Regions from separate parts of the Mesobacillus thioparans genome, predicted to be linked through region 2. Evidence: riboswitches for the same ligand, from Rfam matches in the RefSeq annotation. Region 2 holds a riboswitch; each other region holds the start of a gene.
What was found. Region 2 has a riboswitch for cobalamin ahead of ACNAZ4_RS21660 (helical backbone metal receptor). Riboswitches for the same ligand answer to the same signal wherever they lie in the genome.
Positions count from the first base shown of each region.

Region 1: linked by a shared signal. The riboswitch ahead of ACNAZ4_RS18670 (acyl-CoA thioesterase) and the one ahead of ACNAZ4_RS21660 (helical backbone metal receptor) in region 2 are both predicted to bind cobalamin.
Region 3: linked by a shared signal. The riboswitch ahead of ACNAZ4_RS06100 (ABC transporter substrate-binding protein) and the one ahead of ACNAZ4_RS21660 (helical backbone metal receptor) in region 2 are both predicted to bind cobalamin.

Region 1 is NZ_CBCSFH010000013.1:65,284-75,476, reverse strand. Features, by position in the region: gene ACNAZ4_RS18695 (metal ABC transporter solute-binding protein, Zn/Mn family) at 1-883, shown strand, start outside; gene ACNAZ4_RS18690 (permease) at 959-1,954, shown strand; gene ACNAZ4_RS18685 (TIGR03943 family putative permease subunit) at 1,967-2,956, shown strand; gene ACNAZ4_RS18680 (ribonucleotide-diphosphate reductase subunit beta) at 3,215-4,252, opposite strand; gene ACNAZ4_RS18675 (ribonucleoside-diphosphate reductase subunit alpha) at 4,272-6,494, opposite strand; gene ACNAZ4_RS18670 (acyl-CoA thioesterase) at 6,472-6,981, opposite strand; cobalamin riboswitch at 7,149-7,332, opposite strand; gene ACNAZ4_RS18665 (MFS transporter) at 7,853-9,160, shown strand; gene ACNAZ4_RS18660 (hypothetical protein) at 9,211-9,477, shown strand; gene ACNAZ4_RS18655 (EAL domain-containing protein) at 9,516-10,193, opposite strand, start outside.
Region 2 is NZ_CBCSFH010000019.1:30,295-40,487, reverse strand. Features, by position in the region: gene ACNAZ4_RS21705 (hypothetical protein) at 1-209, shown strand, start outside; gene ACNAZ4_RS21700 (GNAT family N-acetyltransferase) at 253-789, shown strand; gene ftsZ (cell division protein FtsZ) at 1,154-2,416, shown strand; gene ACNAZ4_RS21690 (NUDIX hydrolase) at 2,661-3,119, shown strand; gene ACNAZ4_RS21685 (YqaA family protein) at 3,243-3,821, opposite strand; gene ACNAZ4_RS21680 (sulfite exporter TauE/SafE family protein) at 3,958-4,818, shown strand; gene ACNAZ4_RS21675 (GNAT family N-acetyltransferase) at 5,110-5,955, opposite strand; gene ACNAZ4_RS21670 (FtsW/RodA/SpoVE family cell cycle protein) at 5,952-7,139, opposite strand; gene ACNAZ4_RS21665 (hypothetical protein) at 7,461-8,237, shown strand; cobalamin riboswitch at 8,304-8,485, shown strand; gene ACNAZ4_RS21660 (helical backbone metal receptor) at 8,614-9,570, shown strand; gene ACNAZ4_RS21655 (FecCD family ABC transporter permease) at 9,536-10,193, shown strand, end outside.
Region 3 is NZ_CBCSFH010000002.1:317,519-327,711, forward strand. Features, by position in the region: gene cobD (threonine-phosphate decarboxylase CobD) at 1-839, opposite strand, end outside; gene cbiB (adenosylcobinamide-phosphate synthase CbiB) at 796-1,779, opposite strand; gene ACNAZ4_RS06095 (adenosylcobinamide amidohydrolase) at 1,776-2,579, opposite strand; gene ACNAZ4_RS06100 (ABC transporter substrate-binding protein) at 2,545-3,513, opposite strand; cobalamin riboswitch at 3,685-3,883, opposite strand; gene ACNAZ4_RS06105 (DUF2515 family protein) at 4,126-5,259, opposite strand; gene shc (squalene--hopene cyclase) at 5,365-7,251, shown strand; gene ACNAZ4_RS06115 (HXXEE domain-containing protein) at 7,346-7,885, shown strand; gene ACNAZ4_RS06120 (hypothetical protein) at 8,423-8,611, shown strand; gene ACNAZ4_RS06125 (STAS domain-containing protein) at 8,717-9,271, shown strand; gene ACNAZ4_RS06130 (SDR family oxidoreductase) at 9,450-10,193, opposite strand, start outside.

The DNA.
Region 1 (10,193 bases), on a different contig from region 2:
ATTTGCGGAAAAAGCCGAGCAAGCCTTGAAAAACGAAAAAGTCAGGATTATAAAAGCCGCAGAAAACGTGGAAATGATCGAGTCCACCCATAATCATTCTCATGAAGGAAAAGAGGCTCAACCCGAAGACGAGCACCACGACGAAGAAGCTCCTCATTCCGAAGAAGAGCACCACGACGAAGAGGCCGCTCATTCCGAAGTCGAGCACCACGACGAAACAGCCGCTCACCCCGATGAAGAGCACCACAACGAAGGAGCCGCTCACTCGAATGAAGGACATCACGACGAAGAAGCCGCTCACTCCGATGAAGAACATCACGACGAAAAAAACACTCACCCGGACGAGGAGCACCATGATAAAAACTTAGATCCACATGTATGGCTTGATCCCATCCTGTCTATCAAACTGGCATCAAATATCAAAGATTCCTTGATTGAGCTTATGCCTGATCGTGAACAGGAATTTGAACAGAATTTCGCGCAGCTTGAGAAAGAGCTAAAGGAATTGGACCACGAATTCAAGAATGTGATTGACCGGGCTGAAAACAAACATCTGCTTGTCGCCCATGAAGCGTATGGATACTGGTCAGATAGATATGGAATCATCCAGATTGCTGTCAATGGACTTTCTCCTACCCAGGAGCCTTCACAACGAGAATTGACAAAGTTGATTGAAGAAGCAAAAGAACGTGATTTAAAATACATTGCGTTTGAACAAAATGTTACTTCCCGCGTGGCAGAAATGATTCAAAAAGAAATCGGAGCTGAGACAGTTACCCTGTATAATCTCGAGTCCATCTCAGCTGAAGATATGAAGAATCAAGAAGACTATTTTAGCCTGATGCGGAAAAATCTTCAGACGCTGAAAATAGTGTTAAATTGATAGTCTTTTTGCTAGATTGCACATATTTTCTTCATTCAATTAGTACAATCTAGTAAATGTAACTAGGAGGAGAAAATGATTCGATTAATCCGATCTAATTTATTTGACATTACAGGTTTTGCTGTCATCCTTGCATTTCTTATGCTGTTGAGCCTCGGGATGGGGTTTCAAAGTAAGCTGGAAATCCCTTCTTCCATTCTAAATCTGAATACCATATTCCTCAGTATTTTAATAGAAGCCTTCCCGTTTGTTCTGATTGGGGTGCTGATTGCAGGAATGATTCAGATTTTTGTCACCGAGGAGCATATCAGCAGGTGGATTCCGAAGAACAAATATTTGGCGATTGTCATGAGCTGCAGTGTAGGCGCTCTTTTTCCAGCCTGCGAGTGCGGAATCGTACCAATCATCCGCAGGCTTGTTGGTAAAGGAGTTCCTATAGCAGCAGCGATTGGTTTCATGCTGACTGGCCCCCTTATTAATCCGATTGTCATTGCATCAACTTACATGGCATTCGGGAATGATTTTAAAATTGCAGCCTTGCGCATGGGCATAGGTTTCGTCATCGCGATCATCATAGCCTTGCTTGTGGGGATGATTTTCAAAGGGACACAATTTAAATCTTCCGTTTCTATTGGAAGTCACAGCCATTCAAAGAATCAATCTTTTCTTGAGAAGTTTTGGGCCATGCTCCAACATTCCATAGACGAGTTTTTTGATATGGCCAAGTACTTAATCATCGGGGCTTTCCTTGCGGCCCTGGTCCAGACATATTTGCCGGCGAAAACTCTGCTCGAAATCGGAAGCGGAACTGCTTCTTCTCTGGCCGTGATGATGGGGCTTGCCTACTTCCTGTCTCTTTGTTCAGAAGCTGATGCTTTCATCGGTGCATCGTTCAGCAGTATCTTCCCTTCTACTTCAATTCTCGGCTTCTTGATTTTCGGGCCAATGATTGATTTGAAAAACACGCTGATCATGATGAGTGTGTTCCGTATTAAATTTGTCATGACCGTTTTGGCGCTAGTGGCAGGAACTGTATTTACCATTCTGATGCTGTTCAGCAGCATGCTTTAGGAGGCGTTGTCGATGCAATTCCATGCACAACAAGCCGCAAGGGCCATGATCCTGCTCGGCTTTTCCATTATGATCTATTCCATGCATTTCACGGATAAAATTTACTTGTTCATCAATCCGAAGTATTCGCTGCTTAGCCAGGCTGCTGCGTTCCTGTTCTTGATTCTGTTTTTCATTCAGATTACTCGCGTCTGGACTGTAAAAAGTTCGGATGACCATGCTTCGTGCAGTCATGGAGACCAATGTTGCTCCCACGATGACCATGAACATCATCATGACCACGGAACAACACCTTTTACGGCAAAAAAACTAATATCCTACTCCATCATCGTCCTTCCTTTGCTCACAGGCTTCATGCTTCCAGCAAAGGTTCTCGATTCTGCTGTCGCTGACAAAAAGGGTGCGATGCTTTCGATTGCCGGTTCGAGCAAAAGCGGGCAGGGTAGCCCGGGGACAAATGAAACGGCGGAACAGGCAGATAGCCTGGGAACCGGTGATGAAGGACAGCAACCTGAAGAGGGCTATCCCCAGGCCGACTTAACCGAAGGCACCGGGACTGCCACAGGTTATGAAAATCTAATGACTGATGAAGAGTACAATAAGAAGATGAAAGAGCTGGAAACAGGATCCACCATCCTTTTTAATGACAGTATCTATTCTTCCTATTATGAAGCAATCAGCTCCGACATCGATAAGTTTCAGGGCCGGAAGGTAAGCCTCTATGGATTCGTCTATAAAGAAGAGGGCTTCTCAGAAGACCAGCTGGTTGTATCCCGGTTCCTTGTCACCCACTGTGTCGCCGATGCAGGCATCATCGGATTTTTATCAGAATTCCCGGATGCAGCAAAGATCGAAAAGGACACCTGGATTAAAATAGAGGGTGTCATCGAAACAGGCTCCTATATGGACACTCCCCTTCCGCTGGTAAGAGTATCAAAATGGGAGATCAGCGAAGAACCGGAATCTCCTTATCTATACCCGGTCAGCATTAAGAGAAATTAAGGCAAGCTTGCTTAGGCCCCACCAAGAGTCTTTAAGCCAACACACATACAAGAATTATTCCAGCAAAAGAAGGAGAATAGACAGCTGATTGGCCTGACATTCGCCTGGTTGCTTTTGCCACTGCAGGCTGGGAGTTCATCACATTTCTCTTTTGACAGGATTTTATCCCAAAAAGAGCCATGATCGTTCAAGATCATGGCTCTTTTCTGGATCAAAATACAAAGGTAAGGCTTATAAAAATAATCTGCACAGGAAAATTTATAGCTCATCAAATCCATTCTCATCGGATGTTTTCGTGTACTGTCTCGATTTTTGCTCAAAGAAGTCAGTCTTGCCAAGATCGACTTCCTGATAGGCGATGATCCATCTTAACGGATTGGTCCGATATCCTTCGAAAGGCGCTGCAAAGCCCAGCTGTTCTGCACGTTTATTGGCCATGAATTTTATATAGGCTTTTACATCTGACATCAGCAGGCCATCGATATTGTTGCCGATAATATAATCCGCCCACTCAATCTCAAGGCCAGCAGCTTCCCGGAAGGCTGCAGTTCCAAACTCCCTCAATGATTCTGAGTCATACTCAGGATTCTCACGGAGAATCTCTTTGAAAATCTTCTCGAATAACCCAACATGCAGCTGTTCATCACGGTTGATGTAGTTAATCATCGTGCTGGTGCCGACCATTTTCTGATTCCGCGCCAGATTGTAAAAGAACGCGAAGCCTGAGTAGAAGAACAGGCCTTCAAGGATGACATCATAGACGATGGAATGCAACAGATTCTTAACATCAGGATTTTCGGCAAAATCTTTGTATCCGTCTGTTATAAACTCATTCCGCTTGCGCAGGATTGGCTCAGTCCTCCAGTAATCGAACACTTCCTGCTGCTTCGATTTGGATACGATGCTTGACAGCACATAGCTGTAGGAATGATTATGGATTACTTCCTGCTGCGCCAGTATGATCATCAGGGCATTTAAGCTGGAATCGGTTAAATAATCAGCCACTTTGCCGGCGTAGTCGGTTTGAATGCTGTCAAGGAGCGCCAGAAGCCCGATAATTTTTAAAAAGGCATCCTGTTCTTTTTCGGTTAGCATCGAAAATTGCTTAACATCCTTTGACATGTTGATTTCAAAAGGGGTCCAGAAATTGCCCAGCATTTTCTTATATTTTGGATAAGCCCATGGAAAGCGGACATCATCCCAATTCAGGATATTTGAACTTTGCCCATTTATAATCCCGGTCGAAGCATTTGGCGCATCGGCTTCGACAAGTGATCTTTTCTTCAATAGTTTCATCGTTTTCCTCCCCTTCATCTTAACTATGGCAGCTTTCACATTCGTCCCAATCACTGCTCGATGTTGAGCGGACGTAATAAGTTGTTTTCAAGCCAGATTTCCAGGCATCCAAATGCAGGTCCAGCAGCGCTTTTGCCTTGATTGTATTTTTCACATAAATGTTAAACGAAATGGATTGGTCAATATGGCGCTGCCGCCGTGCATTCTGCCTAATGCTCCAATGCTGGTCCACATTGTAGGCCGTTTTGTAAAACCACATCGTCTCAGCTGATAGATCAGGTGCTGTCACCGGAATCTTGTAATCTTTCTTTTCTTCTGAGTACTCGAGCCTGAAAATCGGGTCGATGCTTGCCGTCGAACCTGCCAGAATCGATGTTGAAGAGTTTGGCGCGACTGCCATCAGGTAACCGTTCCTGATGCCGTGCTTTTTAATTTCCTCAGTGAGATTCTCCCATCGTTCACCAGCATACTGTCTCTTCTTGAAAAACTGTCCTGTACACCAATCGGAACCTTCGAAATAAGGATATGCCCCTTTTTCTTTTGCCAGCTCAAGGCTTGCACTGATGGTTAAGCAGGCGATCTCTTCATAAAGAGCATCACAATATTCTACCGCCTCTTCGCTTTCCCACTTGATTCCTTTCAGAGCCAACAGATGATGCCAGCCGAATGTTCCCAGTCCGATCCCCCGATAATTCTTGTTGGTCATTTGGGCCTGCAGCACAGGAATTTCATTGATATCGATGACGTTATCCAGCATCCTGACCTGAATACGGATTACTCTCTCAAGTACATCATCCACCACACTTTTCCCCAGGGAAATCGAGGACAAGTTGCAGACGACAAAGTCACCAGGTTTTTTATAGATTAAAATCTTTCCATCCTCCACTGTTTCCTCTTCAAGGAGAGTCGGGCTCATATTCTGCGTGATTTCTGTGCACAGATTGCTGCAGTAAACCATTCCTTTATGGTGGTTGGCATTCAGCCTGTTCACCTGATCCCTGTAAAACATGTAAGGGGTGCCGGTTTCAAGCTGGGAAATCATAATCGATTTAAAGATTTCTATCGCAGGAACGACCTCACGTGACAAACCTGAATGATTGACGCAGGTCCAATATTTTTCCCTGAACGACCCAGCTCCCTTTTCCTCATCAAAATGATCTTCAAGCGAAAATCCCATTACGCGCCTTATTTCGTGTGGATCGAACAGATACCAGTCGCCCCGTTTTTCTACCTGCTCCATGAATAAGTCCGGGATGCAGATGCCCGTGAATAAATCATGTGTCCGCTGGCGCTCATCTCCATTATTGAGTTTTGCATCAAGGAACGGGAAGATGTCCTTATGCCACACATCGAGATAAACAGCAATCGCACCCTGCCGCTGCCCTAATTGATCGACCGAAACTGCTGTGTTGTTCAGCTGTTTCATCCACGGGATCACCCCGGAACTAATCCCTTTAAAGCCTTTAATATCGCTGCCGCGGCTTCTGATTTTCCCCAGGTACACGCCAATGCCGCCGCCATTCTTGCTCAAGGTGGAGATATCCGTGTTGGAATCATAGATGCTCCTTAAATCATCTGCTACCGTATCAATAAAGCAGCTCGATAACTGGCCATAGCTTTTGCCGGCATTCGCAAGCGTCGGTGTCGCCACGGTCATATAAAGATTAGAAAGCGCCCAATATGCCTCCTCAACCAATCCAAGCCGTTTTTCCTTCGGTTCTTCAGCCAGCAAGGTCATTACGATGATCATGAACCGCTCCTGGGGCAGCTCAGCAAAATCGCCTTTTTGAGTGCGTGCAAGATACCGTTCCGCCATCGTGACAAGCCCTATGTAGGTAAATAATTTGTCTCTGTTGGGATCGATTACTTTTTCAAGGTATTCGATTTCTTCCTGGGAGTAGGTTTTTAATATTTCGCTATCATAAATCCCGATCTCTATCAGTCTATTGATTAAATCATAGAAGGATCCATAACCAACTCCTTCTCGAAAGCCTGCACTAAGCTTGTACAATTTTTTCAAGTAAAACCGTGCAGCTGCATATGTCCAGTCAGGTTCATCCCGGCCGATTCTTTCGACTGCTGTCAAAATTAACATGTTATCAATCTGGTCGTCTGTCATATTCTTGGCTTCAAGGCCCTGGCAGACCTTTTCTTTGAATGGTGAAAAATCTAATCGAGGGAACGATTTTTCGATTTCTGTAATCAGTGTGGCTGCATGATCATCCTTTACTTGAATTTTCATCGATGACTCCTCCTGCTTGTTTACTTTTTCTCATTTCCAGCCTATGTTGCCTTCTCATGTCCGCCGTGTTGAATAGCTTCCATTCCTCAATACTTTCCGGAATGACCCCGGCGACCGGAACAGGCACACCATTTTCATCCTTTGCCACCATGGTTAAAATCGAGGTGGTCGTCAACGTCTTTTTGCTAGTCTTTAAGTTTTCACTTTCCACTTTCACGAATACTTCCATTGACGTCCTGCCTGTTGAAATCACGACGGCTTCCAGCGTTAAAATATCGCCGACTACCGCGGAAGACAGGAAATTCACCGAGTCAATCGAGGCTGTGACAACTGCTCTTCTGCTGTGCTTCATCGCTGCAATCGCTGCGATTTCATCAATATAGGACAACACCGTTCCGCCGAAAATCGTTCCAAGATGATTCGTGTCCGGAGGCAAAACCAGCCGGTTTTGCAAAGTCCTGGACACATTTGTAGATAATCCTTCCATTACTGACCTCCTGTGTGTAAAAAATGCTCCCTGAAAAATGAGAAAAACCCATCTCGGGGAGATGGGTTTAAGTAACGTTGATCAATTAACAACTCACATATGTATCTGCAAAAAATTCATGAGCCTATCAATTTATCCCCGTAATACCTTCCCAATTCCCGAAGAAGATAACACGCATAAATATGGCAGGTCTCCTGACTTGTGCTTCACCCTACTTTAAGGCCTTCCCATCCATTTTTAGACAGTGGTTCTTCCTTATTTCGTCAGCACTTACAGTTGCGGGAACAGTTCTGGACTCTCACCAGATTCCCTATTAAGTCTTGTTCAGACACCATGTTTACCGGTAAATACAATATTTAGTTGTGTTTTAATTAAACAACACAATATATCGTGTTATGAATTGATAGTAAATCATCTGCCTCGTAATTTCAACTAATTTCATAACAACACTAAATTATGGGCGTGGTCGATATATTGCAAAAAGTGTTCGATATCTCTTTAAATATGGTCGATAAAATCAAAAATCCGCTGATATATATCGAAATGTGGTCGATATAATTTGATTTTCGCAATTAGGGTAAAAACAGAAATAAGGGGACATACCTGTGCAAAGGTGGTACCTTCACCGCAAATAAAATATAGGGTATTTCCCCGATTCCTTTTCAACCCATCAATAAAACGCTACGCAACAAGCTTATATACCCTTATGAGCATTCTAAGCATCCCATAATTGCCTTCTTGTCAAAAAGTGTTCAAGACTTTTTGACAGAATTGTGATGGTGTCTCCAAATGTGAGGTTCGTCACACCTTGGCTGTGATATAAATGGTTTATTAATCTTGTAAACATTCAATCACATATGGAGGAATTAAAATGGCTCGCATAAATACATGGAATCCTGAAGACGATCGTTTCTGGCAATCTGAAGGAAAAAAACATGCCCAACGTAACTTGTGGATTTCGGTACCTTCCTTGATGCTCGCGTTCATTGTCTGGCAAATCTGGTCTGTGGTTGCAATTCGTCTTAATGATATTGGTTTTAATTTTACTGATCAACAGCTTTTCGCATTGGCTGCCATGCCTGGTCTTGTGGGTGCAACGCTGCGATTTGTGTACACATTCGGAGTGGGAATGATGGGCGGACGCAACTGGACAGTCCTGACAACTGCCGTGCTTGCGATTCCTGCTGTCGGCATCGGCTTCGCGGTACAGAATCCTGACACACCATACTCAGTGATGCTTTTACTCGCTGCACTTTGCGGATTGGGTGGCGGAAACTTTTCAAGTTCTTCATCCAACATCAGCTTCTTTTTTCCGAAAAAAGCACGTGGAACGGCGCTTGGCATCAACGGCGGTTTAGGCAACATGGGTGTATCTGTCGTCCAATTCGTAACACCGTTAATCATTACCACTGGAACATTCGCTTTCATCGCTGGCGATGGACAGAAATTATCTAACGGTCAGGAAGTTTTCCTTCAAAACGCAGCATTCATCTGGCTGATCCCGATTGCAATCGTCACAATCGCAGCATGGTTTGGCATGGATAACCTGCCTGGCACAAAGCAATCATTCGCTGACCAATTCGTCATTGTAAAAAGAAAGCACACTTGGATCATGACATGGCTTTACGTGGCAACATTCGGATCTTTCATCGGTTACTCAGCGGCATTCCCGCTTTTATTGAAAACACAGTTCCCTGAATATATTTCCTTAGCATTCTTAGGTGCTTTCCTTGCTGCAGCTGCACGCCCTATCGGCGGATGGCTGGCTGATAAAATGGGCGGCGCCAAGCTGACATCCATCGTTCTGGTTGTGATGATGGCTGGTGCTGGAAGTGTCATTTACTTCTTGGGTACAAAGCAATTCGGCGGCTTCCTGGCTTCATTCATGCTTCTGTTCATCGCTTCTGGTATTGGCTCTGGTTCAACATTCCAGATGATACCTGGAATCTTTGTTCCAAAAGAAGCTGCACCAGTCCTTGGCTTTACGGCAGCATTCGCAGCATATGGATCCTTCCTGATTCCAAAGCTGTTCGGCTGGTCCGTGAACATTTCCGGAGGTTATGCCCCTGCATTCTTCATCTTCATCGGCTTCTACGTGCTGTCCATTGTCCTGAACTGGTATTATTACCAGAGGAAAGAGTCTGTAGCAGTGTTTGAAGCAAAGAAGACAACAGCGTAAGTATGAAATCCTCTCCCCATTCCGGCGGGAGAGGATTTTTACCATTTTTTATGTTTAAAAGAAAAAACATTGGGTATTTTGTACTATATACAGAGAAAGAGAGAATGATTGTTTCACCAAAGGGGGAGATTAAGCTGCTTACACTTTTTCTATTCCAACGGGAACTGAGCCAACTGAAAAACGACTATCAATCAAGTGCCGACACAGCCATCAAACAGCAAATCCTCAAGGACATCGCGCTCCTGACAGAAGCCATAAAAGAAATGAAAAAGAAGTTGGAAGCAAAGCGTTCCCTGCATTATGCCGATGATATATAACCTAAAAAAGAAACCGTCACATGAACGGTTTCTTTTTTTCATCCTTCAACCAGACTGCTAATTGGCGCGGGTTTGCCGAACAAGTATCCCTGGAACAGCTGATATCCTTTCTCCTTTAGCCACTCAAAATCTTCCTCTGATTCAATCCCCTCCGCAAGCGGAACAGATCCCAGCTTCTTCGCTTCTGTTAAAAATGCAGAAGCGGTCCGCTGCTTTTGAGGATCGGCGGCAACTCCCTGGACATACTTCATATCCAGTTTCATGTAATGCGGCTGAAGATTGGAGAGCAGCTCCAATGTGCTGTATCCTTCACCAACATCATCAAGCGCATACCGGAAGCCCTTTTCTTTGTAAAAAGTGAGGATTCTTTTCAGATGATCTGTATCCTCGACGTTTTCCGTTTCAACGACTTCAAACACAAGCCGTCCCGAATCGACTCCCAGTCGGTCAGCCAGCATCGTGGTCGACTTGAGGCAAAATTCCGGAGAATAAATCGATGTCGGGATAAAATTGATGAACGCCTTCTTGTCGGTAAATGAAGCTGCCCTGACCGCGGCCATCCGGCAAATCCGGTCAAGTGCATATAACCGGTCACGTTTCCGAGCGGCACCGAAAATTTCACCGGGAAAAATCACGGAACCGTCCTCCCGGTAAAACCTGGCCAGCATTTCATGGGCATAAATCTCGGCTCCCGCGTCAACAATCGGCTGGGCATG
Region 2 (10,193 bases):
ATTTGTATTCCAAATTAAATCAATATCCACATGATGAATTGTATAGCTTTGCAGATTTAACAGAAGAGGATAAACAGAACTTTGAAGACTTACGAAAAACACTTCGTGAAGTTGGATTAGGATTGAAGTTGACTATAAGTGCCAATATGGATTCCTTTATGAGCCAGGCAGAGGCATTAAATAATAAAATTGACACCCCGATGAAGTGATTTGAGTTAACAAGCAGGATAATTTAATTAGAGGGGTAATTATATGCTTTTCCAAAACGGTCATTTAAAAGTACGTAAATTGGAAGTTCAGGATATTTATATTTTATCCAAGTGGCTTTCTGATCCGTCTGTTCTTGAATTTTATGAAGGAAGAGATAATCCTTTTGATATTGGGAAAGTTAATCGTGTTTTTTATAATTCTGAAGATGAAACAGTTAAATGTATCGTAGAATTTGATGGTAAGGAAATTGGATATATCCAATATTATAAATTAGATAGTGACACGAAAAATGTATATGGATACTTAAATGAAAATATTTTTGGGATCGATCAATTTATAGGTGAAGTAGAATATTGGAACAAAGGGATTGGCACATTACTTGTTACATCTATGGTTGAATTCCTAATTAATCATAAAAAAGTAGACCGAATAGTGATGGACCCTCAAGTTTGTAATGAGAGGGCTTTAAGGTGTTATGAAAAATGTGGTTTTAAAAAAGTAAAACTACTCCCAAAACGAGAACTTCACGAAGGGGAATACCGGGATTGTTGGTTGATTGAATACATAAACTCTAATTGAAATTTCCGAGTAAAGAACTACCCTTAATGGTTTTGGATGGAACTGAATCTATTGAGAGACCTCAAAGTTAGGATAGACTATGTTACAATTAAGATAGAACTTTTATGCAGGACGTGGCGATGCTCTAAGGGCATCGCATTTTATTTTTATAACTCTAGTTATTTAAATGTCTTGCCAGATTTATTCATGAACTTTTGCGAAGTGCATTTTACTTCACTCCAACCAAGAATGACACATTATTCCTTTTAGATTACAGTTGTTTAACAATTAGCTGGAAAAGACAGAATATCGAAGCCGATGGCGAATTTTATAGGTATAGAGAAAAATAGGGGGAAAAATCAGAAGCTAATTTGGGGGACTATATATGCTAGAATTTGATACTAATATCGATCAATTTGCCACTATAAAAGTAATTGGTGTAGGGGGCGGCGGAAATAATGCCGTAAACAGGATGATTGAGGATGGCGTGCAGGGAGTAGAGTTCATTTCTGTGAATACAGATGCGCAGGCTCTCAACATGTCAAAAGCGGAGGTCACAATGCAAATCGGAGGTTCGCTGACCAGGGGCCTGGGTGCTGGTGCCAATCCTGAAATCGGCAGAAAGGCTGTTGAGGAAAGCAGGAAGCAGATCAGAGATGCTCTGGAAGGTGCGGACATGGTGTTCGTAACGGCAGGGATGGGAGGCGGAACCGGGACCGGTGCTGCGCCGGAGATTGCCCATATTGCGCGCGAACTTGGCGCACTTACAATTGGAGTGGTGACTCGTCCGTTCACTTTTGAAGGCCGCAAGCGGGCACAGAATGCGGCAGCCGGAATTGAAGAGATGAAGAAAGCCGTCAATACCTTAATCATCATTCCAAACGAGCGATTGCTGCAAATCGTCGACAAGAAAACGCCAATGCTTGAAGCATTCCGTGAGGCGGACAATGTTCTCAGGCAGGGTGTCCAGGGCATTTCCGACTTGATCGCCGTGCCAGGCTTGATCAACCTGGACTTCGCTGACGTGAAAACGATTATGTCAAATAAAGGAACGGCACTTATGGGCATCGGTGTCTCTTCGGGAGAAAACCGAGCTGCCGAAGCTGCCAAAAAGGCCATCTCCTCGCCATTGCTTGAAACAAGCATCAATGGCGCTAAAGGAGTGCTGATGAACATCACAGGCGGCATGAACCTCAGTTTGTATGAAGTCCAGGAAGCGGCCGATATTGTGGCGGCTGCAACAGATGACCAGCTTAACATGATTTTCGGATCAGTCATCAATGAAAACCTGACAAATGAAATCATGGTGACCGTGATTGCGACCGGCTTCGATCATGATGTGGAGGAAGTTCAGCCTTCGAACACATCGCGGCGTCCTGGAGACATGATTGCCAATTCCCGTGAGCAATACAACTCTCAATCTAGACAGCGAGAACGTGTTGCCTATGCAGAATCAGGAAATTACGGCCAGGCCCAAAACCACAGCCAGTCGGGCAGTTACGGCCAGTCCGGAAACTACGGCCAATCGGGCAACTACAGCAATCCGCCTGCCTACGAGGAGCCCGCGAATTACGACCGGGGTGCCAAGCAGCCAGATTACTCGCTTGAGACTCCGGCGTTCTTGCGGAAGCGAAACAGAAGGCGATAGACGAACAAACAAAAGGCCAAATCTTTTGCGATTTGGCCTTTTAATATTCCGCCGTTACAACGGTAAAATTCTTTCCCAGGAGGAGAGATTAATATATTAAAGCCCATAGATAATAACGGGTGCCTCGACCCAGGAAGGAATGAGGCACCTTTTTGTTGAATTCATTATGAGCTAAACGACCAGTTTAGTGAAGGAAGAAGTTATTTATATATAGTAAAGATTCTATAGAATTGAGGAGAAATGGATGTCTCAAGATGGAATTGTATTAGTAGCAAGTGTCTCAGTCTTTAGTAGTGATAAAGTCTTAATTATAAAAGAGAATAAACCTACTGCTGTCGATAAGTGGAATTTTCCGAGTGGACATATAGAGTATGGTGAGGACATTCTTTATTCAGCTCGGAGGGAAGTAAAAGAGGAAACGGGTTTAGATGTAAATTTGGTTGGCACGACTGGAGTATATAACTTTACCAGTAATACGAACAATCAAGTAATATTATTTCATTTCATTGGTGAGGTTACTGGAGGTTTATTAAATCTCGAAGAAGATGAAATTACTGACAGCAAGTGGATAAAAGTCAATGACCTTTTAGCATTTGAAAACGATGATTTACGAGAACCACATATAATAAAGCAGATATCTGATAACTTATTAGAAGAAAACATATATTCAATTAGTGTTTTTAATGAACAACTTTTTAAATAGTTCTTACTGAGCTTAACCAGTAAATAGAAGTTAATTTCTTATTGCGTTAACGGGTGCTAATCTTAAATATCAACCATCAAAAAATGCTTGAAGCCCATTAGGCTACAAGCATTTTTTTTTGTGTTATGCTTTCGTCGATCTTTTTATATACATATAAACCAAATATCCAATGATCACGACGGCTCCGAGGGCAATTGTCAGCATCGCGAAGTTCTCTTCGATGAATGGCATGGCTTTGTCGCCGAGTGTGACGATGATGGTTGCTTCTAGGAAGAAACGGATGCCGCGGCCGATGATGGACCAGATGATGAGTGTAGGAATCTTGATTTTGGAGATTCCGGAAAAAATCGTGAAGACTTTATATGGGATAGGTGTAAAGCCGGCAATCAGGATGGCCATTGCACCGTATTTCTCGAAATAGCGTTCGACCAGGACAATTCTCTCTTCTTTAATAAAATAACGAAGGATAGGACGGCCGACTTTTTTGCCGATGTACCAGCCAAGAATTGCACCGAGTACGGAACCTGCTGTGGTGATGAAGGCATACCAGAGCGCCTTGTCAGGGTTGGCAATGCCCATTGGAATCAGCAGAACATCGGGAGGAATCGGGAAAAAGGAAGATTCCAGGAAAGAGACGAAGAATAGTCCCCATGAACCAAATTCAAGCAGCCATTCTTCAATCGCGTGGATCCATTCAGACATGAAACAGTATCTCCTTTGAGTGGTTATAGTAGGGGCTAAATAAGCTTAATTAGAAGTATACCATTTTTATTTCTGCTAGAGCCAACTATTAATGGTATCCTAAGTAGAGAAATAGTCTATAAAAGGGATGTTGTTTATGGAATATATACTTTTCTTGCTGCTGGGCGGGTTGATCAGCGTGATGTCGGGCTTTTTCGGAGTTGGGGGAGGTTTTATCCTGACACCGATTTTGCTGTTGATTGGGTTTTCGCCTCTTGAAGCAATCACAACGAGCTTGTTTTTCACGGTGGGTACTTCCATGTCAGGGATTGCCGCTCACATCCGCATGAAAAATATCCTCTGGAAAGAGGGATTGATCATGGGGCTTAGCGGGATTGTCGCGACACAGCTTGCCCGGCCGCTAGTATATGCTCTGGAAGCGCGGGGTTGGGATGACATTGTCATTCCGTTCCTTTACATTGTGCTGCTCGCTTATTTTGCGATAAAAATGATTCGACAGGGCCAAAAGAAAGACGAAGAGATTCCTGCACCAGCTCATTTTTCGGTACCAAAGCTTTTGGCAGTCGGGTTCGTCGGCGGCTTTGTTTCGGCATCGCTTGGAGTAGGAGGCGGGTTCATCATCGTGCCGCTCATCATCACTTCGCTGGGATTCAATCCGAAAAAAGCAGTCGGAACAAGTTTGTTTGCAGTGCTGCTCATCGTCTCAGTTGGTTTCATTTCCTATGCGGTCAACACGCAAATCGATTACTTCATTGGTTTGATGCTGATTGCCGGTGCGTTAGTCGGTGCCCAATTCGGCGCCAGGATGACCGCTTATTTTGAAAACAGGGAAATGAATGCGATGCTAGGGATCCTTTATATTGTCACGCTGGCTGGAGCGGTCCTTAAATTGTTTGACCTGAACAAACTCGGGCTGGTGATCATGGGGTTGTTTATTGTCTATTTCTTTATAAGGGCAATCGGTAAAATAAGGACAAATGCAATGGAAAAAGGCTGAGCTGCTCAGCCTTTTTTGTTGGATAGGAAATTATAAAAGCGTTTTTGTTTGGATAACTGGATATGGGTGTCTTAATCCAGCTCCAGCACCTAGCCAGTTTTCTCCCCTGAATAAACCTCTTCGAGTATCTTGCGATAAGCGTTAGCTTTGAGCAGCTCGAGACGCTTGTCTAGCTGCGGCTCCTAACTCCTCGAGACGTTTCGGTCCTGCCAATGAAGTCAAAGAACAACTTCACTGTCAGGATCTCCAGCGCTTGTCGGTGCTGAACAAGGCGCTTGCGCTTTTTGTTCTTTATGCCTCCGAAGTGAAAGGGTGTTTCACAAAGCGAGGGAACTCCCGCCCTACGCCGCTTTTTACAAATAATGTTCCCTCCCGTTTGAAAGGAACTGAATGGACTTTCAAGCCCTTGTAATCAGGTGTGTAATGGAATACAACTTCCCCTTCAGGAAGGAGATTGGTGATATTCACCGGTGAGGTGCTGATTACATCATATAGTTGGACCTGACTGTTCTCTTCCGTGAAAATGACGATTGCATTCTCTTCCTCTGAATAATGAAGATGGTCAGGAAAAACATTCAGGATATGGTACATGGTGATGCCGCCCGAGTTGGCAGTCGCAAACGACTGGGAAACCGGCACTCTGCCATAAACGACTTTTTCGATCTGCTTAAGATCTGCTGGAACCTCCAGTTTTCTTAATCCTGCCCGGCCTGTATCAGAAGGAACTCTCGTTGAATACTGGTACTCCTCAACCCGTTCAAAGCCGAACTTCGGGTAAAAATCGAGCACGCTGTCGTTAGCGAACAGATACATATAGTCATACTTTCCTTCGTATTCAGCCAGGACATGGTTCATTAGTTTTGCCGACAGCCCCTTGTTACGGTAATCCGGATGGGTCATGACGGTACCGATTTGGAGGGCTTTACGGCTTTCTCGATTCAAGATCAAATCTAGCTCATTGACCGACACGTTCGCAACCACCCGGCCGCCATCTGCGAAGGAATACGGAATGTATCGCTCTCCCCAATAGCCTTTTTCATGCCAGTTGGTAAAATCAAGACCGAAAATGTCGGCGGCCAGCTGAATGAAACTCTTCCTCAACTCATTATTTTCACGATAATTGCTTACTAGCTTCATAAATCAAAACTCCTGTCACTTGATGCAAACATATAGGTTTTATGATGGAAGCGAATCCCATAAATCAGCCCAATCGCCAGCATATTCCCCATCAGCGAGCTTCCGCCATAACTGATGAAAGGCAGCGGAATCCCGGTAATCGGCAGCAGCTGGATGGTCATTCCGATATTCTGGAAGACATGGAAGGTAATCATGCTGATGACACCTGCACTAATATAGGAGTTAAAAGGGTCATTCGTATCCAGCGCTGTTTTGGTCAGGTGGTAGATGAGCAGGAAGTACAGGCTGATGACAAAACTGCCGCCAACAAAGCCGAATTCCTCTCCGATGACGCTGAAAATGAAGTCTGTATGGCTTTCGGGAATATAGACTTCGCTGCCATTGATCCCTTTTCCAGTCAGCATGCCAGACCCGATCGCACTGAGGGATTTCAATAAATGGTAGCCATATTCCGGGTTGCTCTCCGGGTCAAGCCAGGCATAGATACGGCCAAACTGATACGTTTTTACCCCCAGATATTTCTTCAGGATCTCTGGCTTCCAAATGACGAGATACAGAATGCCGGCTCCAAGCGCAGCTCCACCGCCATAGAGAGGCAGGATGATTTTCCACGTGATGCCGGAAACTAGGACGATTCCTGTGAAAATCGCAATTACGACCAATGCTGTTCCAAGGTCTGGCTGCATCATGATCATCCCAAGCGGTAAGGCGGTGATCAAGCCAAGCTTGATGAACAGCAGGAAGTCTGTTTGAAGTGTCCTTCTCGGATGTTTTTTATGGTGGGCATAGATGACGGTGCTTAAAGCAAGAATCAAAAAGACTTTCATGAACTCGGAGGGCTGGATCGAACCGAATGGCTCGATGAAGAACCAGCTTTTGGCCCCGTTCCTTTCTTCCGCAATGCTGGCAGGAGCGAAAAACAGGAAGACGAGCAGGAAGATCCCGAAGCCGTATAAATACCATGAGAGTTTGCGGTATTGTTCACTGTCGAACATCATCACGACTGCAATGATTCCTGAACCGACGACATACCAAAATATTTGCTTGTATAAAAAGTTCTGACCAACATATTGCCCGGTCTTCTGGGCGCTATAAATGGCGAGGCAGCTGGTCAGAAAAAACAACAGTAAGAGAAGTGTCAACGTCCAATCAAAGCGGTCGAATTTTTTAATCGATTTATCCATTTGCTACACCCTGTCCAAATCATTTTCATCACATAATATTTCGCCTATTTGTGAAGGCCTTACCATTTTAATGCTAGCAGACAAAGATTATCCTCACAATCCCTTTGCAGGTAATATATTCCTATAAATATAGACGAATGCCAGGAGGGATTGGTTTCTTTTTTACCAATGGATTCTTTTCGCGGGAAAGGCGGATAATAATTATGTTTTTGAGGATTCAGAATAAGATATTTTCCATCGTTTTTGTTAGAATGGAAGAAGTGTTATTTGTACGGAGCCGCTGGCATTCTGCAGCTTAGAATTTTCCGGGAGGTTTTGCTGTTGAAAAAGAACCATCCTTATAGCAGGGATTTATTATATCTCCACATGAACGAACGGGATCATTATGTGCTTTCGCATGGAATCGAATTCCATGAATTTGCCCGGTCGCTGCCCGATCCTTTTAACCATCTATTGCTGTTGAAGCATCGCTATGAGGATGGCGAATTCAACAGGCATACCTTATTTGAGTATGTACCAGAAGAAAATGCCGAAAAGCTCATTGGAGCCAATACACATGCTTACGGGGATTTTTGCTGGATTGATTTTGAGGAAGTGGAAGCGCTGAATGTACTGACGGCCCAGGAAATTGCCGAACTTCTTTATCTTGGACATATCAAGCATCATTTGAAGCTGCCTTTTTACAATCAGCTTAATAATCGCTTTGTGTACCTTTCCAACGAAGACGGCTGGTTCAACAAGACGTACTACCGCAATTTCAATGACTTTTTCCGCATGCTTGGCAATGTCCTTGCAGGTAAGCTGGGAGAAATGAAACCGGAAAAAACGCTGCTTGGAATCCGGAAAAAGAAGTCCTATCCCTCTGTCAGCAAGGAAATCCTGAAATCACTGATACCAGCCTTGAAGGAGGGTGCCGTGTTTTCGCTGAAGAACATCCAGCAGAACCGCAACAGGATTGAAATACCGATCTGGATCATCGGAGATTTTGCCAACATGGATGACATGCATGATGAATACAAAGAAGCGAACCGCAACAATCCTGACGGCAGACTTGTTTTCGATAAAAAGTTGAAGGAATGGAGCTTGCTTGCACAATAAGTCGAAAAAACAAAATCTTTGCAGCAACTTTTGGCAAATCGTGTATAATGGGTTGTAGCGGAAAATTACATATCGAAATGAACAGGTGTCTTTTATAACAAGACTTAATAGGGAAGTTGGTGAAAATCCAACGCGGTCCCGCCACTGTAAATGGGAGCAAGCTGCATTACGCCACTGTACAAATGTATGGGAAGGCGCAGCGAGCATTGACCATGAGCCAGGAGACCTGCCTGTCCATTGCACCAAGCAAACTACGAGGATAGGGAGGTGCCGACAGGCTCTATGTCTTTTATGGTGATAAAAACATTTGCTTACTCGGACATCTCCCCTTCTGGTGGAGATGTCTTTTATTTATCGAAAAATGGAGGAGAAGTGAATGAAGAAGTTATTGTTGTTATGGATGGCAGCTGCCATAATCCTGGCTGGGTGCGGTACCGAAGCACAGCCAGAAAAAAAGGAAGGCGAAAAAACCGCGCAGGAGCAACAGTCAGGATTCCCTGTCACGGTAAAAGATGCGCTTGATGAAGAAGTTATCATTGAAGAAAAGCCTGAAAAGATCATTTCCCTGATTCCGAGCAACACGGAAATCGTTTATGCGCTTGACAGCGGCGACGCAATTGTCGGCGTCACGGATTTCGACAATTACCCAGAGGAAGCAATGTCGAAGGAAAAAGTCGGCGGCATGGAATTCAATATTGAGAAAATGATTTCCTTAAAGCCAGACCTAGTCCTTGCCCCGGGGTCTACCGCGGACACGGCAAAAGAAGGGCTGCAGCAACTAAAAGATGCAGGAATTGCTGTTGTCGTCGTAAATGATGCGCAATCATTTGAAGAAGTGTATCAATCCATCGAGATGATTGGAAAAGCGATTGGTGAGCCTGAAAAAGCAGCCGAGCTTATCAAGACGATGAAAAACAGCTTCGCAGTCCTGAAGAAGAAAGCGGAAGCTATCAAACCGGAAGAGCAAAAGACAGTATTTGTCGAGGTCTCTCCTGAACCGGAAATCTACACAGCCGGCAATCATACGTTTATCAACGAAATGCTTGAGTTGATTGGCGCGAAGAATGCTGCCGGCGACATGGAAGGATGGCCGAAAGTCGACCCGGAAGCCATGGTGGAGCGTAATCCTGATGTCGTTGTGACAACCTATGGATACTATACTGAAAAAGCTGCTGAGCAGGTACTTGCGCGGCAGGGCTGGAACAATGTAAAAGCAGTCAAGGACAAGCAGGTATTCGATGTCCACTCCGATCTTGTTACCCGGTCAGGCCCAAGGCTCGCTGAAGGAGCGGAGGAACTTGCAAAAGCCATTTACCCGGACGTTTTTAAATAATAAAGGATTAGCCTATCTATTTGCAGCAGCATTCTTGATCATCTCGATGCTGCTGGGAATCTCCATCGGAACGGTTTCCATACCTGTACCCGCTATTATTGAAATCATTAGTGCTGAAATTTTCCGCTTCCAGGGACAGGGAATCGATCCGATGCATGCAAGTATTGTCATGGAAATCAGGCTGCCGCGCGTGCTCCTGGCAGGACTTGTCGGTGCATCACTGGCAATCGCCGGTGCTGCGTTCCAGGGACTGCTGCGCAATCCGCTGGCAGACCCGTATACACTCGGAATTTCATCAGGTGCCTCCATTGGTGCTGTCGTGACGCTGTTCTTTGGCCTTTCGCTGCCGCTGGCCGGTGCCTTTACCTTGCCGGTGCTCAGCATTCTGTTCGCATTCGCCACTGTGCTGTTTGTCCTGTTTTTTGCCCGCAAAGTTGACAGGCTGCTAAGGGTGGAGACGATCATTTTAACCGGAATTATCTTAAGTTCATTTCTAGGTTCTTTCATTTCTTTGATGATCGCCCTCTCCGGTGAAGAGTTGAGGCAAATCATTGGCTGGCTGCTCGGCAGCGTGTCGATGCGCGGCTGGGAGTATATAAAAATCATTTTCCCTTTCTTCGTGA
Region 3 (10,193 bases), on a different contig from region 2:
TAGAAATGGAAAAGCCGCATTCTTTCCTGTTCAATTAATGCCCTCGTTTCGTCTATGTATGATTCACTGTCGAGACACCATTCACCTGCTTTCAAGGCAATCGCATTTGTGCTCCAATGCGGCTGGAATGCTGATATCTTGCTAATGACAGCTGGGTCTGCAAGCAAGTAGCCAAGCCTCAATCCAGGTATTGCAAACATTTTTGTCATCGAACGGATGATGAGCAGATTAGGATATTCCTTTATGTAATGTGTGATAGATTCGTATTTTCCAAGGAAGTCGTAAAACGCCTCATCTACGATCAACAAGCATTGATGCCTTCTGCATTCCTCCAGCAAATAAAGGATAGTGGACCTTGAATAGTACACTCCAGTTGGATTATTGGGATTGCAAAGAAATAAAGCATCAGCGCCCTTTAGCTTTGCATTTAAATCATCATCCCTCCATTCCCATCCCTCATCTAGCTGGTGATACTGCAGTTGGCAGCCACTCACCCTGCAAGCTTCTTCATATTCCGAAAAAGCAGGCTGGACAATCACCGCCCGCTTTCCAGCAAGCATCCTGCCAATCAGCGAAATGATTTCAGCACCGCCATTCCCAAGCAGTACATGGCTTTCGTGCAATCCTTCCTTTCTTGCAATCTTACTTTTCAAAATCGTCCCATGTGGATCCGGATACTCCATAACAGACTCAAGAAGCCGAAACCAATTTTCTTTTAAAACAGGAGGCGGACCCAGCGGATTAATGTTGGCGCTGAAATCCAGCTTTTCGTTTGGAACCGGCAGATTCATCGCTTCAAATAAATAGTGTGGATTGGCACCATGTGACGGCCATTTCAACAAGAATCCCCCCAAACCACAGCACTGCCAGAAAAAGCGGAACAGTAGCTGTTACGATTTTATTTGCTGCTAAAATATGATTTTTGTCTAACATAACAAGTGCTTCGCCCATTGTAGCGCGTTCTGAAATAATCCCTTTATAGTAATTTGTGCCTCCGAGCTGGACACCTAATATGGCTGCCACCGCTGCCTCGCCCCAGCCGCTGTTTGGGCTCAGGTGCTTTTTGGCATCGCGCCTGACCATTTTCCAGGCGGCAATTCTTGTGATGTAAAGCGGGCGGTTCATCGCGACCATACAAAGTGAGGTAATCCTGCTAGGCACCCAGTTCGCCAAATCATCAAGTTTTGCGGATGCCCAGCCAAAGTCCAAGTATTGATCATTTTTATATCCCAACATCGAATCACAGGTATTGATTGCCCGGTACATTAGCGCAAGCGGAGCACCGCCAAGCACCGCCCAGAATAGCGGCGCTGTGATGCCATCGCTCGTGTTTTCGGCAACCGTCTCGACAGCAGCCCGGACAATTTCTGGTTCTTCAAGCTGCTCTGTATCACGGCCAACAATCCAGGATAGCTTATGCCTCGACTCTTCCATATCATTGTCTGCAAGTGGATAATAGACCGATAATCCAGCTTCCTTCAGGCTTTTTTGGGCAATGGCTGTTGAAATCATCACAGCTTCCATAAGGATTCCTGCAAAAGGATGCAGGAAGTAAAAGAAGAATGTAAGCAGAACAACGATGCTTCCGACAACCAGCAGGACAGCAGCGACCATTGCTGTTCCTTTGGCTTTTCTGCCTCTGCCTTTATTCATCCTTCTGTCTAATTTGTAAATAAGTGTTCCCATCCATTTCACCGGATGCGGCCACTTTGGCGGATCACCAATAAACCAATCAAGAATGACAGCCAGTGTGACGGCTGTAAGGTGGTTCATGATCATATTCTCACCCTTTTCTTGCTGTTCCTGATTGCTTCCACTGTACATTCATGTACTCCCTTGCCAATGATTCGTCCAAGGGGAGTAATCGTGCCAGCGTAATCAAGCTTTTGCCCCCGTTGTGTTGAGGCAACCAGGATGCTGTCAGTGGATGTACCTGTTGCCACTGACCCTGACAGCTTATCCCTTATTTCCAGATCGTGAAGCGCCTTTGTCTTCACTTCAGTAGCTGTCATGATACTCTGAATGAAAGCTTCCTCAGTCAGTTCTCCGCTGACGAATATCCAAATATTTATCGTTCCTGGCGACATATCAAAAGAATAATACTCACTGCTTTTCGAAGCGTCTATGGCGTTTCCAACACCTGCTGTAACAACGATAAAGACTGAAAACCCTTCTTCCTGATAGTGCTTATAGGATACATCCTCTAGCATCACTGCCGTCATCATCCCGACTGTATCTCCAGGCTGTAATCCCTGCTCCTTCAAATATTGGATCATTTCTTCCCTATGGTCGCTGCAGTCATAACCTTTGTCCACATGCCGGTTTACAAAAGTGGTGTACCAGCCGGTTCCCGCTCCGACAACTCCGGAAGACATCGTTCTTAATGGGATCGGAGAATTTAAGACAATGTAATCTTGCTTCATCTTAAGATGATTTTCTCCTATTTTTACTTGTGCTGGTTCATCTGAGCCGCCTGCTGGATTCAAGACTATTTCCTTTGCAGAAGCCTTTGACTGTGCCTGCTTTTTTGTGCTGGTCTGCAAATTATTTGAAAACATCCGGGTAAACGGCTTTGGCAAGCTCCTCTACTCCTTCTGTCAGCCTCGGCCCAGTTCTTGTCACCTTATCGGAATGAACATCAACCACACGGTTTTCCTTAACAGCGGTAATCTTGTCCCAGCCTTTCCGGCTTATCACATTTTTCACCGGCTCATTCGTATAGTATCCATGTGTCGTGATTATCACATCAGGATTGCTTTTAATGATGGCCTCTGGGTCTAGCTTTGGCCAACCTTCTTCTTTTACAGTGTTATCCGCATTAATGATTTGCAGCATTTCGTCAATGAAGGTATTCTTGCCAGCTGCATAAATTTCTGGTGTTGGTGATACTTCAACAAATACCGACTTTCTGTCTTCTTCTTTGATTTCCTTTGCTTGTGTTTTGATTTCTTCAATCTTTTTCTTCATGTCTGCAATCAAAGTATCGGCCTTTTCCTGTTCACCTGAGGCAGTACCAATCATGCTGATCGATTCATAAACTGCATCGAATGTAGTTGCGTCGTTAACGACAAGAACAGTGATTCCAGCATCCTTAAGCTGCTGGAGGCCAGCCCCAGAAGTATGTGCACCTGAAGCATGCGCAAGTACCAAATCAGGCTTTAAAGAAACGATTTTCTCAACATTAAATTCCATTCCGCCAATTTTCTCTTTCTCTGCCACTTCTTCAGGGAAATTATCAAAATCAGAAACTCCAATTATTTGTTCATCTAGACCTATCCCGTATGCAATTTCTGTATTGCTTGGAATCAGGGAAACAATTTTTTCAGGCTTCGATTCAATGGTGACTTCTTGTCCTGTTCCATCCTTTATACTAACAGGGAACTTTGCTTCTTCCTGTTGGACCGTTTCAGTTTTATTTGGCTTTTCCGCGTTCGACTGCTCTGCGTTGCCACACCCAGCCAAAGCGCCGATTGTTAATAATAGTGCGAATAAAAAGGCATTCAACTTCTTCATCTGTCATTCCTCCGAATTATCATTTCGATTGTTTCTGCAAACTTTTTGCACAACAAAATAGAACCGTTCTATAAAACTAAAAAAACACCTCCATTTTACTCATGGAGATGTTTGTGTCGGTTCGCCTAAAAAAGCCAGAATCGTTCCCAAACACCTCCTATCCTCGTAGGTTGTGACGCGAAGAATCAGGCAGGTCTCCTGGCTTCTGGTCATTGCTATCAAGCGCCTTCCCATACAAATAGTACAGTGGCATAAAGCTTGAAGCTCCCAGTTACAGTGGCGGGACCGCGTTGGAATTTCACCAACTTCCCTATTAAGTCTCTAAACTACTCAAATTCGTTTAGCAGACACCAGATTCTTTATGTATTAAATTTTCCGCTGGTTTCAATTATACACAATTCGTGTCGAAAAAAGTGTGAACTTGGATAAATTATCTAAAATTTAATTTTTAATGAGGGACAAAAGCAGTTGAAACACTTAAAAAGGCACCATAAATAAAGGATATAATGTTTTGTTCGTTTTAAAAAATAAAAAATCAAAAGACATCAAGATAGCCTTTTGATTGTAAAGTTATGAATATCCTAATAATGTTTAAAATCTGCTCATGTTTAATTATTCTTCTCGCAATAGAATAGTTTCCTTTGCCATAACCGCAAGTTCGATTTTTTCAATGGTTTTGCAATAATTAGTTAAAATTCCTCCATCCACACTGACTTCCTTATGAAAATAATCGAGGACATGCCAATCCTCAAACCAATCCCCGCTCTCTGCCTTTTCATGAGGGGTATCCGGCCAGGCGTATTTTAAGGGCGGGCTGTATAACCGTTCGGCCCCCTTTCTTAACACACAATTCTTGACCCGCCGCTTATAAAGGGACCGGGGGAAAGATTCATTTATATCATTAAACAAATGAGGCCAATAATCTTTCCTTGAGCCTGTGTGAGGATGTTCTTGGGCCCATTTCAAGACCCCAGCCAGAATTCTTTCTTGCTGAAAAAGAAGCGAATACAACTTTTTTCCGAATAAAATTCTCTCGTGGAGCGAAGTGAAATAGCGTAGGGTGCCACCGGTAAGCGAAGCTTTCTCCCTTTTATCCCCTGTACAACAGGGAAAAATGATGTTATTAAAATTCAAAAAATCGTGCATTTTAAAGCTGACCGTACCTGTTACGGTTTTTTTATAATGCTGATTTTGGATCAATCTTTTTTCCAGATAGCTTTGTTCATTGATCACCATCGCAAACGCCAATGCAGCTTGATCACCACTGTTCCAAAAATAACGCCACATCGTTTCCATGAAGGTGGAAACATGAAAATAACGTAAAAGATGGAACATCTCCTTTCTGCCTCTCACACTCAGGTCATAGATCAAAAATTGAGGATACACATCTTGAAATATCAACCAACTGCCGCGCTCCAAAAGCGAAAAAAAGTCTTTCTGATCTCTATCAGATAAAAGCTTTGTCAGCAACTCCCCTTTTAAATCCGTCATGTTCCATCCGACGTTTCGCGATACCATATGGCCAAGAAAAGCCCAATGTATTTCAGGGCGCTGAAGGTAAAACTGAAAATACGCCTGCGTCCGTGTTACATTGTTTTGATTGAGTTGTCTAGTCTGCTCTTTTATTAAATAAATCCATCGTTTATCTTTTTCTAATAAATCAGGCAGATGACCGAAAGCTTTCTTTTTCGCCTTTTTCTTTAATTCTTTTTTTACATCTGAGAAAGAGTTCAGCAAGAACGGCATCATCCTTCATGAGAGTTCATTTTTAGTGGTTCAGTCAAGAATGCATATTCATTTTGCACAAGGAATATGTATACAAAGATGAATATTCGGGAGAGGATGGGTTAAATGAGGCATCGGGTATATAAGGAAATGAATAGAATTGCTGATCAGTTGATTCAGGACCAATCAGAAAACGGTGCCTGGCATTATCCTTTCGAGACTGGGATCCAAACCGACTGCAGTATGATTATCTTATTACGAACGTTGGAGATAAATGATGAAGATTTCATAAAAGAATTAGTGGATCGGATTGCCGGAGAACAGCAGGAAGATGGGTCATGGAAGCTATTTCACGATCAGGAAAAAGGAAATCTGACATCCACTGTGGAAGCTTATTATGCCCTCCTTTATTCTGGTTACAGGAATAAAAAAGACAAGGATATACAGGCCGCCAGGAAGTTTATTTTGGCCAACGGAGGTGCCTCGGAAGTCCATTTGTTTTTAAAAATCATGCTGGCACTGACAGGACAATGTGAGTGGCCGCACCTCCCCATAAATATTGAAGTGATGCTTATACCAGACTCCTTCCCAATCAACCTTTTTGACATCTCCGTATACGGAAGAGCCAACCTTATCCCTTTTTTGATTCTGGCCAATACGAATTTCCGTAAACGAACACCACGATCGCCTGATCTCTCCGATTTATTTCAAAACAAAGAAGTTCGTTTTTTAACAGAAGATCAAGTAGAAGATGCGCGCTCGCTGATCAATTGGATTAAACAAGGGATAAAGGGATTGAAATCCCATGGAAACCTTCGCGAGCTGGCATTATATCGTGCCGAAAAATATATGCTGGACCGACTCGAACCCGACGGCACCTTCTTGAATTATTTCAGCTGTACTACCCTGATGATTTTTGCCTTAATGGCTAGAGGCTATCATAAAACACATCCAGTGATTACCCGTGCAGTGCAAGGGTTAAAAGCAATGGCCACCCGGATTGACGGAAAACTTCACTGCCAGTACACAACGGCTACGGTCTGGAATACGACATTAATTAGTTATGCTCTGCAAGAAACCGGTGTTCCCTATTCATCCCCCACTGTTCACAAGGCTAATGAATACATCCTCTCCCGTCAGCATCTCAAATACGGGGATTGGGCCATTCATGCACCAGACCTGTTACCAGGTGGCTGGGGGTTTGCGGACTTGAACACATTCCACCCGGATATTGACGATACAACCGCTGCACTGAGGGCAATCCGTACTTTGGCCACAGAGAAGGTGGATTACCGGCAAGCATGGGATCGTGGAGTGAACTGGCTTGTTTCCATGCAAAACAATGACGGAGGCTGGGCGGCATTCGAAAAGAATGTAGATAAAAAAATATTGAACTTATTACCGATAGAGGGTGGCAAGGATTTATTGATTGATCCGTCCACGGTTGATTTAACGGGAAGGACTTTGGAGTTCTTCGGCAACTATACCAATTTGGATTTTCACCAACCGATGATTAAAGATGGGATTCGCTGGCTGTTGCGGCATCAAAATTCTGATGGCTCCTGGGTTGGGCGTTGGGGCGTGTATATTTATGGCACATGGGCGGCTGTAACGGGAATGATCTCAGTTGGGGTTTCCCCTAAGCATTCAGCCATTCAAAAAGCATTAACCTGGCTTCGGACAATCCAGAATCCCGACGGCGGATGGGGAGAATCGTGTAAAAGTGATATCAAAAATCGTTATGTGCCGCTGGGTGAAAGTACCCGCACGCATACCGCCTGGGCTCTTGACACACTGATTTCAGCGGCCACTGAAGTTACGCCTGAAATTGAAAACGGTGCAGCTTTTTTAGTGGATAGAAAGGAAAAAAAGTGGACGACGACCTATCCAAAAGGCAGAGGCATGGCTGGATCTTTTTATATCAATTACCATTGTTATGAATATGTTTTTCCATTGCTAGCTCTGGCTCATTTTCAAAAATTAGCTGGAGGCCAGCTTTTAACTGGTGAATAACACGTACTTTCATAACCTCTCTTGTTTGGCATAATATTAAATCCTGTCCCATAAAATGCACAATAGATGACAGAACAAGGAGGTAGCGAAAAAGATGCTAGAGGCACTCCACTATTTTTTAGACCTGAAAACATTAATCTGGTTATTTCCCATCATATTCATTTTCCATGATCTCGAAGAAATCATCACCATTGAATCTTCCATGGCTTCAGATAAATATCCGAAGACCAACTTCGTCGAGATGACATTAAGAATGCGGAAAAAGCTAGGTTCCACCGCTGCCGAGCTTGCTGTTTCGGCTACATGGATCTTACTTATTATCTCCTTCACTGCAGTGATGACCGCTAAGTTTTCATCTAACGGAGAAGGTTTTCTTATGTTTACAGCCATTCTTAATTTATTTGTTTTGCAGGCATCCATGCATATCGTTCAAAGCATTAAGTTCAGGGCCTATACACCTGGGATCATAACATCCCTATTCCTCCTTATCCCTTACTGCCTCGTTACCTATTCTTTTTTAGCCGAATCCGGACAGATGGACTGGCAATTGATCTTCACCAGTCTTCCGGTTAGTTTGATCATGATCCTGGTTTTCCTGGTTGGCAATCTCTTAGGGCGTTATTTTATTCGATGACTGGCCCTCTGACTTTTTTATACAGTCACTTGCCCGTTTCCCCAACTCTGCAGCTTAAGGAGACACAACAACTTCCTTTCCAAGTTTTCGGGCAACTGTCAACCTAGTCCTTTTTCTAGCTACCTTTACTGATTGCTTTTATAAACATTTACTTTTCTGGCATTATAACTTGATCCTTGTGATGCATTAAGGCGGAATACAATACCCATAGAATTCTTGATATCTCTTAATCCAGGTTCATCTGAGTAAAGTTGATGATGCACAATTTCAGCCAAACTTTTCTTTTGGCTTTAAAAACGGATCTTACTCTAACGAAGGCTGCCCCAATGTCACTAATGGCATTTATTCACCATGAAGTTATCCTAGATTTGCAGGTTTAAACTGTTAAAATTATAGAACATTCAGAATCTTCATAGAGCCTCATGAGCTTCACCGTTTTATACACCATTACTTAATTTTCGGTTCTCATTCATACATAAATACAATACTCAGTTTGAGAATCACAGGTCTAAGACTACATTCGTGAGGAGATGTGAGATGTCAAGAGAAGAATTTGAATTCATGGGTCGGAAAATCTTTGAAAACCGACATGAACTTGCTAAGTTATTCAGTGAGAATATCCCCAAGTATACAACGGAGCATTTTGAGAAATTTAAAATGCCCCAAGAAGAATATATGGAATTTAGAGCGGAATTAATCGGATACTTTGGAGAGGCTTTATATTAGGATCAAAAAGAAGTTTATAAGGCTGTATGCGTTTGGGCAAGGAAGGTTGCGAATCTTACCATTCGCTATGGAGTATCTTTAACCCAGGCATTAAGAATAATTTCCTTGTTCCGCCTGGTCATTTGGGAAATTTTCACCGAAGAATTAGAGCAAAATCGAATCCCTTGTAACTCTATGATTCTAATAACTGACAGATTCGATAAACTAATTGATGCGATCTTCAAAATAACTGGTGAAGTTCATGAAAAGCATAATCATGACCGGATTAAATCAGCGTTTACTGAACTAAAGGAGCTGTCTGTCCCAGTCGTTCCCATAGCGTCGGGAATTGCAGTCTTACCAGTCATAGGATCGATTGATAACGAACGCGCAAAAATGATTATGCAGGTATCATTAAATGAGGCTATTAGACTTAAACTGAAATACTTCATCCTTGACCTCTCAGGAGTTACGATCATTGATAGTATCGTTGCCAACTCTCTATTCCAAATTATTAAAACGTTAAAACTGCTAGGGGTAGAAATTATTATTACAGGTATACGACCTTCGATTGCTCAAACAATCACTCATATTGGATTAGATTTTAACATTACAAAAATCAGCAAATCTCTAGAAAATGCCCTTTCAGATCTAGGCTTTAAACAGGTTAGTTCAGGTTAAAATCAGAATAACAGTTGGGACGATTCAAGTGTCTAAAGAACATTATTTTTTATGACCTCGAATCGTCCCTGCATAATATGAGAGTATTCTTATGACCTTTTCGCTTTCATCATAGGTTACCGAAAAATAGGAATGCTCTCCATCTCTGAGGTATAAAGTTCTATAATCCTTCTAAAATTTATTTACCCAAAAACCCACCCTCAGACTTTATCGTTTGCCCAGTAATCCATCCAGAATCATTACTGGCCAGGAATGTTACTAAACGAGCAGCATCTTCAGGTACACCTATTCTTCCCGTTGGAAACAGTGGCAGCAGCTGAGCTCTCAATTCATCATTGATCCAACCAGAATCAGTAGGACCAGGATCGACACAATTCACAGTGATACCAATGGGCGCTAATCCAACTGATAAAGGTTCGGTTATCGCGAGGATCATGCCTTTAGTTGCTATATAGGCCAGATTGTTAGGGTCCGGTCCTTTAGATACCATATTTATGATTCGGCCACCTTTCCCCTCAGGAAATCCCTTTTCATACCTTTTCGCAAATTCCAGAGACAGCATAAGTGTCCCACTGTTATTCACTTTATAGTGCATGTCCAAAATCTCTGTATTCAAAGTTCGAAAATTGGCTGGAGATTCAAAGGTAGCATTGTTCACTAATATACTAGGTGTTCCCAACGTTTCTTCAACCCGGTCCATGATAAAACTAGGTGATTCACTCCTACTCAAGTCAACCTCCATATGGGCAGCATTCACTCCAATGGATCTTAACTCTTCACATAACGTATTAGGAAATTCCTCATCTAATCCATTACCGCTAAACTCATCAAATGGCGACCAATGTGTAAAAAACACATCTGCCCCAGCATTCGCAAGTGAGCGACAAATCGCTGCCCCTATTCCCTTTGAGCGGCTTGCGCC